One region of the Streptomyces sp. NPDC057486 genome, then DNA from elsewhere that is predicted to be linked to it. Evidence: riboswitches for the same ligand, from Rfam matches in the RefSeq annotation. Region 1 holds a riboswitch; each other region holds the start of a gene.
The links. A riboswitch is a leader RNA that binds a small molecule or an ion and turns the genes downstream of it on or off. The one in region 1 is predicted to bind cobalamin.
Positions count from the first base shown of each region.

Region 2: another riboswitch for cobalamin. It lies ahead of ACFU6I_RS34935 (ABC transporter substrate-binding protein); the one in region 1 lies ahead of ACFU6I_RS28460 (cobalamin biosynthesis protein).
Region 3: another riboswitch for cobalamin. It lies ahead of ACFU6I_RS35860 (ribonucleoside-diphosphate reductase subunit alpha); the one in region 1 lies ahead of ACFU6I_RS28460 (cobalamin biosynthesis protein).

Region 1 covers NZ_JBHVEE010000070.1:32,272-36,363, reverse strand. The annotation lists partial or broken gene ACFU6I_RS28465 (cobyric acid synthase) at 1-1,127, opposite strand, end outside; gene ACFU6I_RS28460 (cobalamin biosynthesis protein) at 1,124-2,104, opposite strand; cobalamin riboswitch at 2,252-2,383, opposite strand; gene ACFU6I_RS28455 (hypothetical protein) at 2,536-2,769, opposite strand; gene ACFU6I_RS28450 (anion permease) at 2,782-4,065, opposite strand.
Region 2 covers NZ_JBHVEE010000105.1:28,956-33,047, forward strand. The annotation lists gene ACFU6I_RS34925 (acyl carrier protein) at 1-209, shown strand, start outside; gene ACFU6I_RS34930 (beta-ketoacyl-[acyl-carrier-protein] synthase family protein) at 206-1,429, shown strand; cobalamin riboswitch at 1,510-1,698, shown strand; gene ACFU6I_RS34935 (ABC transporter substrate-binding protein) at 1,734-2,801, shown strand; gene ACFU6I_RS34940 (FecCD family ABC transporter permease) at 2,798-3,892, shown strand; gene ACFU6I_RS34945 (ABC transporter ATP-binding protein) at 3,889-4,092, shown strand, end outside.
Region 3 covers NZ_JBHVEE010000111.1:19,085-23,176, forward strand. The annotation lists gene ACFU6I_RS35860 (ribonucleoside-diphosphate reductase subunit alpha) at 1-2,264, opposite strand, end outside; cobalamin riboswitch at 2,408-2,546, opposite strand; gene ACFU6I_RS35865 (GNAT family N-acetyltransferase) at 2,586-3,086, opposite strand; gene mctP (monocarboxylate uptake permease MctP) at 3,227-4,092, opposite strand, start outside.

The DNA of each region.
Region 1 (4,092 bases):
CGGTCGAACCGGATCCGCACCGGCAGCAGCCCGAGCCCGTCGACCCGCCCCGCCCGCGACTCCACCTCGTCCTCGATCCGCTCCGCGAGCACCTGGAACCCGCCACAGATGCCGAGCACCGGACGCCCCTCCGCCGCCCGCCGCAGCAGCGCGTCGGCCAGCCCCCGTTCCCGCAGCCAGGCCAGCGCCTTCACCGTCCCGCGCGTGCCGGGCACGATCACCAGATCCGCGTCGGTCAGCTCCTCCGCCCGGTCCACGAACCGGACCACGACACCCGGTTCGGCGGCCAGTGCGTCCACATCGGTGAAGTTCGACATCAGCGGTACGGCACACACCGCGACCCGCAGCACGTCCTCGCCGTGCGGCGGCGCGACGACCGACTCGCGTACGGCCCCGCGCAGCGAGACCCGCAGTCCGTCCTCCTCGTCGATGCCCAGACCGTGGGCGAACGGCAGCACTCCGTACGTCCGTCGCCCGGTCAGCCCGTGCAGCATGTCGAGACCCGGTTCCAGGAGCGACACGTCGCCGCGGAACTTGTTGACCAGATAGCCGGCGATCAGCGCCTGGTCCTCGGCGCCGAGCAGTGCCGTCGTGCCGAAGAACGAGGCGAAGACGCCACCGCGGTCGATGTCGCCGACGACGACGACGGGGAACCCCGCGGCCCGCGCGATCCCCATGTTCACGATGTCGGTGCGCCGCAGATTGATCTCGGCCGGGCTGCCCGCCCCCTCGCAGATCACGGCGTCATAGGTGCCCCGAAGCTGTTCCAGGCAGCCCACGACCGTACCGAACAGGGATTCCTGTCGCCCCCCGTGGTAACCGCGCGCGCTCATCTCGCCCACCGGCCTGCCCATCAGGACGACCTGACTGGACCGGTCGCTGCCGGGCTTGAGCAGCACCGGGTTCATCAGCGCGGTCGGTTCCACCCGGGCGGCCTGCGCCTGCATCGCCTGTGCTCGTCCGATCTCCGCGCCCTCGCGGGTCACGAACGAGTTCAGCGACATGTTCTGCGCCTTGAACGGCGCGACCTTGACGCCCTGGCGCACCAGCCACCGGCAGATGCCTGCGGTGACGACGCTCTTGCCCGCGTCCGACGTGGTTCCGGCGACCAGCAGTCCGCCGCTCATTTCCCGCTCCGTCCCGCGGCCGGACGCCGCCCCGGGGGCGACCACCGTCCCGCGATCAGCCGGCCCGCCGCGCACACGCCGAGGGCCAGCACCCCCACCCGGCGCGACAGCCGCACCGCGCGCTCGATGTCCCCGGTCTCCACCGCACGGCCGGTCGCGCCGTTCAGTACCGGCCGGTGCTCGACACGTCCGCCGTACGCGAGGGTCCCGCCGAGCCGTACGCCGAGCGCCCCCGCGAACGAGGCCTCCACCGGACCCGCGTTGGGGCTCGGATGCCTGCCCGCGTCCGCCCGCCAGGCCCGCAACGCTCGCCGTGGCTGCCCCCCGGCAACCACGGCGAGCACGGCGGTGAGCCGGGCGCCGGGCCAGCCCGCGACGTCGTCCAGGCGGGCCGAGGCCCAGCCGTAGCGCAGATGGCGGGGCGACTTGTGCCCGACCATCGCGTCGAGGGTGTTGACGGCGCGGAAGGCGACGAGTCCGGGTACGCCACCCAGCGCGCCCCACACCAGCGCGCCGACCACCGCGTCCGAGGTGTTCTCGGCCACGGACTCCACCACGGCGCGTGCGATCTGCGGCCCGTCGAGGGAGTGCGGGTCGCGCCCGCACAGATGGGGGAGCCGCTCCCGGGCCAGCTCGATGTCACCGGCGGCGAGCGCGCCGCCGACGGCGCGCGCCTCGCGACCCAGCGAGGTGCCGCCGACGACGGACCAGGTGGCGGCCGCGGTCAGGGCGACGGAGGCGGCGGGATGACGGCGTACGGCACGGGCGGCCAGCGCGGCTCCACCCGCGGCGCCTCCGGCGCAGACCAGGGTGTGCAGGGCGCCCCACCCGCGGTGGTCGCGCCACAGGCGCCGTTCGACGCCCGCCGCGGCCCGCCCGAAGGCGGCGACCGGATGCCCCCGGCGGGGATCACCGAGCAGCAGATCGCCGATCAGACCGGCGGCGGCGCCGTACGCGAAGATGCGGTCGGCTCGCACGGCTCAACCGGCCGAACTGCCTCGAAGAACCTTCGTACAGCCGGCTCCTGGTGGGAGCGGCACAGAAACGGCGGACGCACGGCAGCCGGGCATGGCGATATGTCCTCACTCAGGGTCCGCGCCCTGGTTCGACGTGACCGGCGGCGAGAGTCTCCTGGCTCCCGGATCCGCAGTTCCCCCGGCCTTCCAGCCCGCGTGCGCGAGCCGTGACTTCCGGTGTGGGGGACTGCTCCCCGGTGACAGTGGCGGGACCGCGCCGGATTCGCACCGGCTTCCTCTGCTGTCGCCGTAAATGGCTCCGGCAGTCCACCACGCTGCGCGAACGCCCGTCAACCTGGCGTTGACCTGCGGCGGTGCAGTGTGCGCAGACGCACATCGGGCCGGACACACGCGAGGTGTGTCCGGCCCGACGGGGGAGCGCGGGAAGGGGCTCAGGCGACGATCAGATAGATCCCGTACGCGACCGCGGCCGCGCAGAGCCCGAAGCAGAGGTACGCACCCGCACGGGCGAGCACGAGGGAGCCTCCGGCGGAGCCGCCCTGTGCGGCCGGTTCGGGCTGCTTGGAGAGTCCGACGATGCCCAGGGTGAAGAGGCCCACCAGTGCGACGGTGACGACGAGCGAGACGCCGAAAACGGAGCCGAGAGCTGCCCAGTCGATGTTCATGGTGATCTGTCCTTACACCGTGGCGGGCCGCGCCGGATCGGCGGCGACGGTTCCGGGCTGGGCCGGGATGGTGGTCTTGAGGTCCGTGGTGTCCACTGCCGTGGCGATCGCGGCCGCCCCGGTGGGCGGCGGGGTGACGGCCGCGATGGCGGTGGTGATGACACCCGCCGGTTCGGCGTCCTCGCCGTCGGGCGCGACATCGTCGTGCCCGACCGGCTTGCGCCGGGACAGCAGCCAGATCGCTCCGGAGCCCGCGACGAGCAGGACGGCGACGACGGCGACACCCCAGGTGCCCTGCTTGGTGAGGAACTCCGCGCCCGCGCCGACCAGACCCGCGGCCGGCAGGGTCAGACCCCAGGCGACGAACATCCGGGTGGCGGTGGACCAGCGGACCACACCGCCCCGGCGGCCGAGCCCCGCACCCATCACGGCGCCGGAGCAGGACTGGGTGGTGGAGAGGGAGAAGCCGAGGTGCGAGGAGGCCAGGATGACTGTGGCCGCGCTGGTCTGGGCGGCGAAGCCCTGCGGCGGCGTGAGCTCGGTGAGGCCGCTGCCCATGGTGCGGATGATGCGCCAGCCACCCAGGTAGGTGCCGAGTGCGATGGCCAGACCGGCGGAGACGATGACCCAGACCGGCGGGTTCGAGCCGGGGGACAGGACTCCACCGGTGACCAGGGCCAGGGTGATGATGCCCATGGTCTTCTGCGCGTCGTTGGTGCCGTGGGCGAGCGAGACCAGTCCGGCCGAGGCGATCTGGCCGGCCCGGTAGCCCTTGGCGGTGGCCTTCTCCTGGGCGTCGTTACGGATCCCGCCGCCGATCCGGTAGGTCAGCCTGGTCGCCAGCAGTGCGGCGAGACCGGCGACGACCGGGGCGGCGACCGCGGGAAGCAGCACCTTGGTGACGACGGTGCCGCCGTCGACCGAGGACCAGCCCGCCGACATCACCGCGGCACCGATCAGGCCGCCGAAGAGTGCGTGGGACGAACTGGACGGCAGCCCGACCAACCAGGTCAGCAGATTCCACAGAATGGCGCCGACGAGGGCCGCGAAGATGACTTCTGTCCGCAGCCCGTCCTCGTTGATGATCCCGCCGGAGATCGTTTTGGCGACCTCCACCGACAGGAACGCGCCGACGAGGTTGAGAGCGGCGGACATGGCCACCGCTGTCTTGGGTTTGAGGGCACCGGTCGAGATGGTGGTCGCCATCGCGTTCGCGGTGTCATGGAAACCGTTCGTGAAATCGAACACTAGAGCTGTCACGATCACAATCGCGAGTAGCAGCGTGATGTGTTCCATTTACCCAGGCAATCGTTCGACGTCATT
Region 2 (4,092 bases), on a different contig from region 1:
TGCCCGCCGCCGAGATCCTTCCGGGTTCCACGATGGACAGCCTGGAGATGGACTCCCTCGCCGTCGCCGAGTTCGCCGTCATCATCAAGGAGGCGCTGGGGGTCGAGGCCGACTCCGACAAGCTCTACAAGGACGCCACTCTCGCCGACATCACGACGTTCATCGATGCTGCGGTGAGCGGCGATCCCGCGATGAGCAACGCCCGATGAACAGGCCTGCCGTCGCCGTCACCGGTCTGGGGATGATCACCCCGGTCGGCAACGACACCGACACCACCTGGGACGGGGTGTGCGCCGGGGTCTCACCGGCCCGCACCGTCCCCGAGCTCGAAGGCTGTGCGATCGACTTCGCCTGCACGGTCTCCGGCATCGATCTGGACGAGGCGGTCGGCGGCCGTGCGGCCTTCCGGATGGGGAGGTACGTCAAGTTCGCCGTCCTCGCCGCGCGGGAAGCGGTCGCGGACGCCGGACTGGACCCGGCCGACTGGGACGGCAGCCGGGTCGCCGTGGTCGTCGGCACCAGCAGTGGAGGCTCCGCGGGCCTGACCGAACAGGCCGTCGCCCTCGACCGGCGCGGACCGGAGGCCACTTCACCGGCGGGGATCCTCCTCACCATTCCGAACATGCCCGCTGCGGAGATCGCCATCCGGATGGGGGCGACCGGTCCCAGCCTGGCGCCGTGCACCGCCTGTTCGTCCGGGGTCACCGCGCTCTCCGTCGCCCGGGACCTGCTGGTCACCGGGCAGTGCGACCTCGCGATCGCCGGAGCCACCGAGTCGATCGTCTTCCCGGTCGCCATGACCGGATTCGCCCGGTCCGGTGCCGCCGCGACGAGGGACGGTGACCTGGCCCGCCTCTGCCGGCCGTTCGCGGCCGACCGCGCCGGTCTCGTCATGGGCGAGGGTGCCGCCGTCATGGTGCTGGAACGGGCGGACGACGCACGGGCCCGGGCAGCGGTCCCGCGGGCGCTGCTCGTCGGGACGGGCGCCACCACCGACGCCCACCATCCCACCAGTCCGCATCCGTCCGGCGCCGTCGCCCGGGCCGCGGTCGAGGCCGCGCTGCGCGACGCGGACTGGGAGGCCGAGGACGTCGAACACGTCAACGCGCACGGCACGTCGACACCGCTGGGCGACGCCACCGAAGCCGCTCTCATCAGCGGGGCCTACCCGCACCGGCCACCCGTCACCGCCCCCAAGGGGGTACTGGGCCACTGCATGGGGGCTGCCGGAGCCATCGAGGCGGGGCTGACGATCCTCACGCTGCAACGCGGCGTCGTTCCGCCGATCGCCAACCTGGACGCCCCGGCGCCCGAGTTCGACATCGACTGCGTCACCGAACAGCCTCGCCGGCGGCCCGTCCGGCGCGCCGTGAGCCACTCCTTCGGGTTCGGCGGCCACAATGCTGTGGTCGCCCTCCAGCGCCCGTAGGCATGGGGGAGCGGGCCGGGCCGGGACGGCCGGGGCGCCTGCGGCCCCACCACACCGCCGACCAGCCGCGCGGGGCAGCGTGATAGCTTGCCGAAGCCAGTCAAACTCCACGTAGGGGTCAGGGAATCCGGTGCGAATCCGGAGCTGACGCGCAGCGGTGAGGGGGACGGGCGGGGCCACGGCCACTGGGACGTCCACGGATGTCCTGGGAAGGCGTCCCGTCCGAAGGAACCCGAGTCCGAAGACCTGCTGGCACCTGCCGCCCGGTACCGGGCGGCAGCACTCCGTACACCGGGCTCCGCGCATGAGCCCTGAGACGCAGAGGGACTCCGTGCCGTCCATAGCCAGCCCTGTCCGCGCCGCCGCCCTGATCGCGGCGGCACTTCTCCTGCTGACCGCGTGCGGCGGAGGGACCGACAACTCTGCAGCCAAGTCGGCCGGTGGCGAAGGCTATCCGGTGACGCTCAGGAACTGCGGTCGCACCGTCACCGTCGCAGCCGCACCGCACCACGCCGTCTCCGTCGACCAGGGATCGACGGAGATCCTGCTCTCCCTCGGCCTCGCCGATCGGCTGGCGGCCACAGCCACCTGGACCGACCCGGTGATGAAGGGGCTGGAGAAGGCCAACGCGAAGGTGCCACGCCTCTCGGAGAACCGGCCGTCGTCGGAGAAGGTCCTCGACCAGGAACCCGACTTCGTCAGCGCCTCGTTCGAATCGACCCTCGCCAAGGGCGGCGTCGCCCCCCGGGAACAGTTCGAGGAGCTCGGTGTCCCCACCTACGTGTCGCCCGCCGACTGCACCGGCAAGGACAACAGCGGCGGCGGCGACGGAGCGCGTACCGAAGCACTGACCATGGACAGCGTCTACGGCGAAGTGCGCGACCTGGCTGCGGTGTTCGGCGTCCAGCAGCGCGGAGACGAGCTCGTCGCCCGGCTGCGGGAGCGGGTGAAGACGGCCACCGACGGCATCGACGCGTCCGACGCCACCCTCCTCTACTGGTTCTCCGACTCCAAGGCCCCGTACCTGGCGGGCTGCTGCGGCGCACCCGGCGTCATCACCAGGGAGCTCGGAGCGAAGAACGTCTTCGACGACACCCATGAGGAATGGCCGCAGATCAGCTGGGAGACCGTCGCCGACCGCAACCCCGACGTCCTGGTCATCGGCGATCTGACGCGCAAGGCACAGACCGCCGAGAGCGCCGCGAAGAAGATCGAGTTCCTGGAGTCCAATCCCGCGACGAAGAAGATGGACGCCGTCAAGCACAAGAGGTACGTGCTCCTCAGCGGCCAGGCCATGAACCCGTCCATCCGGACGGTCGAGGGTCTGGAACAGGTCGCCGCCGGGCTGCGGACGTTCGGGCTCGCCGGGTGACGGACACCGAACGGGGCGCAGCGGTACGTACGGAGCAGGCACCCGGAACCGATACGCACCGCAGGGCCGCCGGCGCGCGGGGGCTGCGCGACGGTGTGCTGTGGGCCGCGGGCGTCGCCCTGCTCGCGCTGTCCGTCGCCGTCGCCGTCACCATCGGCCCGGCCCGGATCTCCGTCGCCGACGTCTGGTCCGCGGTGGCCGCCCATCTCGGGGTGGGCGGCTCGCGGCTCACCCCGATCCGGGACGGCATCATCTGGAACCTGCGCATGCCCCGTACTCTGCTCGCCGCCGTGTGCGGCGCCGGGCTCGCGGTGTGCGGCACGGTCATGCAGTCCCTGCTCCGCAACCCGCTCGCCGACCCGTTCGTCCTCGGCGTCTCCTCCGGGGCGTCGACGGGCGCGGTCGTGGTCGTCGTGCTCGGGGTGGGCGGGGGAGCGGTGTCGGTCTCGACCGGGGCATTCGTCGGGGCGCTCTGCTCGTTCGCCCTGGTGCTGCTGCTCAGCCACACCCTCGGCGGTACGACGGACCGGGTCGTCCTCTCCGGCGTCGCGGCCATGCAGTTGTTCTCCGCACTGACCTCCTTCGTGGTGATGACCTCGGCCGACGCCGAGCAGACCCGAGGTGTGCTGTTCTGGTTGCTCGGCTCGCTCAGCGGGGTCGGCTGGACCGATGTGTGGGTCTGCTTCACCGTGCTCGTCGTGACCCTGCTGATCTGTCTGGGCCACGCCCGTACGCTCGACGCCTTCGCCTTCGGTCAGGACGCGGCCGCCGCACTGGGGGTCGACGTCGGCCGCGCCCGGATCCTGCTGCTCTGCACGACCGCGCTGCTGACCGCCGCGCTCGTCAGCTCGGCGGGCGCCATCGGCTTCGTCGGACTGGTGCTGCCCCATGCCGCCCGGGCGCTCAGCGGCTCCGGGCACCGGCGGCTGCTACCGGTCACCGCGCTGGCCGGGGCGGTGTTCCTGGTCTGGGTCGACACGCTCGCCCGGACCGTCCTCGACCCGCAGGAGGTGCCGGTGGGCGTCGTCACCGCCCTCATCGGCGTACCCGCGTTCGTTCTGGTCCTGTACCGCACCCGGAGGACCACATGACATCCAACGGCACCGCCGCAGGTCTGTGCGCCCAGCGGGTCTCCCGGGAGGCGGGGGGCCGTCTCGTCCTCGACGGGGTCTGCCTCGTCCCCCCGCCCGGCGCGACCGTCGGACTCCTCGGTCCCAACGGGTCGGGCAAGTCCACGCTGCTGCGGGTGCTCGCGGGGGTCCTCGTGCCGGCGGCGGGCGTGGTGACGCTC
Region 3 (4,092 bases), on a different contig from region 1:
GTGGCCGGACGTGAGCGCAGGTAGTACGTCGTCTTCAGCCCCTGCTTCCAGGCGTAGGCGTACATCGAGGAGAGCTTGCCGATCGTCGGCGTCTCCAGGAACAGGTTCAGCGACTGGCTCTGGTCCAGGAACGGCGTACGCGCCGCCGCCATGTCGATCAGACCGCGCTGAGGGATCTCCCACGCCGTGCGGTACAGCGCCCGTACGTCCTCCGGGATCCAGGCGAAGCCCTGCACCGAGCCGCTCGCCTCGCGCAGCGCCTCGCGGGTCCGCGCGTCCCACACGCCCAACTGCTTCAGCTCGTTCACCAGATAGGCGTTGACCTGGAGGAACTCACCGCTGAGGGTTTCGCGCTTGAAGAGGTTGGAGACCTGCGGCTCGATGCACTCGTACACCCCGGCGATCGAGGCGATCGTGGCGGTCGGAGCGATGGCGAGCAGCAGCGAGTTGCGCATGCCGGTCCGTGCGATCCGGGCGCGCAGCGCTTCCCAGCGCTCGGGCCAGCTCAGCTCGGTGTCGTAGTGGTCGGGGTGCAGCACGCCGCGGGCGGCGCGCGTCTCGGACCAGGCGGGCAGCGGACCGGAACGCTCGGCGAGGTCGCAGGACGCCTCGTACGCGGCGAGCATGATCCGCTCGGAGATCTTCGTGGAGAGCGCGCGGGCCTCGGGGGAGTCGAACGGCAGCCGCAGCCGGAAGAAGACGTCCTGGAGCCCCATCGCGCCCAGCCCCACCGGACGCCAGCGGGCGTTGGAGCGGCCGGCCTGCTCGCTCGGGTAGAAGTTGATGTCGACGACCCGGTCGAGGAACGTCACGGCGGTACGGACGGTGGCGTCCAGCCGCTCCCAGTCGATGTCGCCGTCGGCCACGAACGAACCGAGGTTGACCGAACCGAGGTTGCAGACGGCGGTCTCGCCGTCGTCGGTGACTTCGAGGATCTCGGTGCACAGGTTCGACGAGTGGACGACGCGACCCGGCTCCGCCGTCTGATTGGCCGTCCGGTTGGAGGCGTCCTTGAACGTCATCCAGCCCTGACCTGTCTGCGCGAGCGTCCGCATCATCCGGCCGTACAGCTCACGCGCGGGCATCGACTTGCGGGCCAGGCCCTTGGCCTCGGCGGCCCGGTACGCGGCGTCGAACTCGTCGCCCCACAGGTCGACCAGTTCCGGCACGTCGGCGGGGGAGAACAGCGACCAGTCGCCGTCCGCGTCGACCCGGCGCATGAACTCGTCAGGGATCCAGTGCGCCAGGTTGAGGTTGTGCGTACGCCGCTGGTCCTCGCCCGTGTTGTCGCGCAGCTCCAGGAATTCCTCGATGTCCGCGTGCCACGTCTCCAGGTAGACGGCGGCGGCGCCCTTGCGGCGGCCGCCCTGGTTCACTGCGGCGACCGAGGCGTCGAGCGTCTTCAGGAACGGCACGATGCCGTTGGAGTGCCCATTGGTACCGCGGATCAGCGAGCCGCGGGCGCGGATGCGGGAGTACGACAGGCCGATGCCGCCCGCGTGCTTGGAGAGCCGTGCCACCTGGTGGTAGCGGTCGTAGATCGAGTCGAGTTCGTCCAGCGGCGAGTCCAGCAGATAGCAGGAGGACATCTGCGGGTGCCGGGTGCCGGAGTTGAAGAGCGTGGGGGAGGAGGGGAGGTAGTCGAGGCGGCTCATCAGGCCGTACAGCGAGGCGACCTCGTCCAGTGCGCGTACCGACTCGTCCTCGGCGAGACCGGCGGCGACGCGCAGCATGAAGTGCTGCGGCGTCTCGATGACCTGGCGGGTGAGCGGGTGGCGCAGGAGATAACGGCTGTGCAGCGTCCGCAGCCCGAAGTAGCCGAACCGGTCGTCGGCGCCGTCGGCGAGGGACTGCTCGACCAGCGCGTCGAGCCGCGCCGCGTGGAGTGCCACGAAAGCGGCCGTGCGGTCCGCGATCAGACCCTCGCGGTGGCCGACGGCGACCGAGGCGGAGAACGACAGCGCGCCCTGACCGGCCGCCTCGTCCGCGATGGTGCGGGTCAGGAGGCGGGCGGCGAGCCGGGAGTACGCGGGGTCCTCGGCGATCAGACCCGCGGCGGCCTCGGTGGCCAGCGCGCGCAACTCCGCCTCGTCCGACGCGGCGTTGCGGCCGCGCAGCGCGGCGGCGGCGACGCGGCCGGGGTCGGTGTCGGGCAGATCGGCAGTGAGGTCGGTCAGGGTCCGCAGCAGTGCGGTCCCGGGTCCGTCGTTCGTGGTTCCCGCGGACTCGGCGACTGAAGCCGGATCGGCTGGCGCGATGGTCACGTGGTGCTCTCCCTCGCTCGGCTCTGGGCCGGCGGGGGAGCGGGGCAGCCGCGCGGAGGCATGCCCGAAGAAGGAGGGCAGCCCTGCGTGCGGCGTCCACCGGCCCATCCGCGAGGCCCGGACGTCTGGGCGTCCGGATCGGTCGAGCCGGACGCGCTGTCGGCAGGTCCTCGGACTTTCAGGGTGCGCAAAAGGGCACCGAATACACCGTTGCGGGACAGTTCCGGATTCACACCGGATTTCCCTGCGGCGACAGCGAGCACGAGCATACATGTGGGGGCCGCCCGATGAGGCGGCCCCCACATGTTGTGTCGCATCGGTTCAGAGGCTCAGGCTGTAGGTGAGGAGCGAGAGGCCTTCGACGGGATCCCAGTCCCGTTCCGGCGTGCGTACGAAGCCGAGTCGATGGTAGATCCGGTGGGCGCCGAGCATGGTCGGCTGGGTGGACAGGACGAGCCGCGCGACGCCCTCCGTGGCCCGTGCCCGGTCGATACAGGCCCGCACGAGCGCCTCGCCCGCCCCGTGGCCGCGTGCCTTCCGTGCGACCGCGAGCATCCGGAACTCGGCCTCGTCGGGGCGGGCGATGTCGGCCCACGGATTGCCGGGCGGCGCGTAGGTGACTCCGCCGAGGAGCGTGCCGTCGGCACCGACGGCGACGAGCACGTCGGCCTCGGCGACGCGACGGGGGACGTCCCGGAGCGTTTCGAGATACGGGTCGTCGGCGCCGAGGTCGAGCAGGCCGTCGTCGAGGTAGGCGTGGGCGGTGATCTCCCCGAGGGCGGTGTGTTCCGTCGGGGAGATCGGGCGGATCGAAAGGTCCATGCCGGGAGTGTGCCGTACGGGTGGGACGGCACCGGACGGGCTGGGGTGCAGCCCGTCCGGCGCCCTGCGATCGCACGCACCGGACGACGCTCCTCATGGGGCGGACGCCGCCGGTCGCGGCACCAGTGCTGAGACCGGAACTAGCCGGCGGACGGGCTCGCGTCGGGTGACGGGCTCGACTCGGGCCGGGCCGACGGGAGTTCCACCCGGACGCCCGGGTCGCCCGCGTCCGCCGTGTAGTCCGCGGGGGAGGTCTCGTCGACCCCCGCCGGGGCCTTCACCGCGTTCAGGACGATCGTCAGCACCACGGTCACCACGGCGTTCAGCACGAACGCCGTCAGACCGATGTAGCCGATCTCGCCGATCCCCGGGATCTCCTTCGAGGATCCGCCGAAGTGCGCCTGGGTCGGGCTCGCCACTCCGTACGCGGCGAGCGTGCCGTACACCATGCCGACCGCCCAGCCCGCGAGCAGCGCCCAGCGGTGGAACCACCGGGTGAACAGGCCGCCGACCAGCGCCGGGAACGTCTGCAGGATCCAGATCCCGCCGAGCAGCTGGAAGTTGATCGCGACCGTCTTGTCCATGGTGAGGACGAAGGCGAGCGCGCCGACCTTCACCAGCAGCGACACCAGCTTGGAGACCTTGGTCTCCTGGGCCGCGGTCGCGTCGGGCTTCAGGAAGTCCTTGTAGATGTTCCGGGTGAAGAGGTTCGCCGCGGCGATCGACATGATCGCGGCGGGCACCAGCGCGCCGATGCCGATCGCGGCGAACGCCACACCGGCGAACCAGTCGGGGAACATGTTCTCGAACAGCTGCGGGATCGCCAACTGTCCGTTCTCCACCTTGACTCCGGCGGCGATCGCCATGAAGCCGAGCAACGCCAGCAGGCCCAGCATCAGCGAGTACAGCGGCAGGATCGTGGTGTTCCGCCGGATCACCTCACGGCTGCGGCTGGAGAGCGTCGCCGTGATCGAGTGCGGGTACATGAAGAGGGCGAGCGCCGACC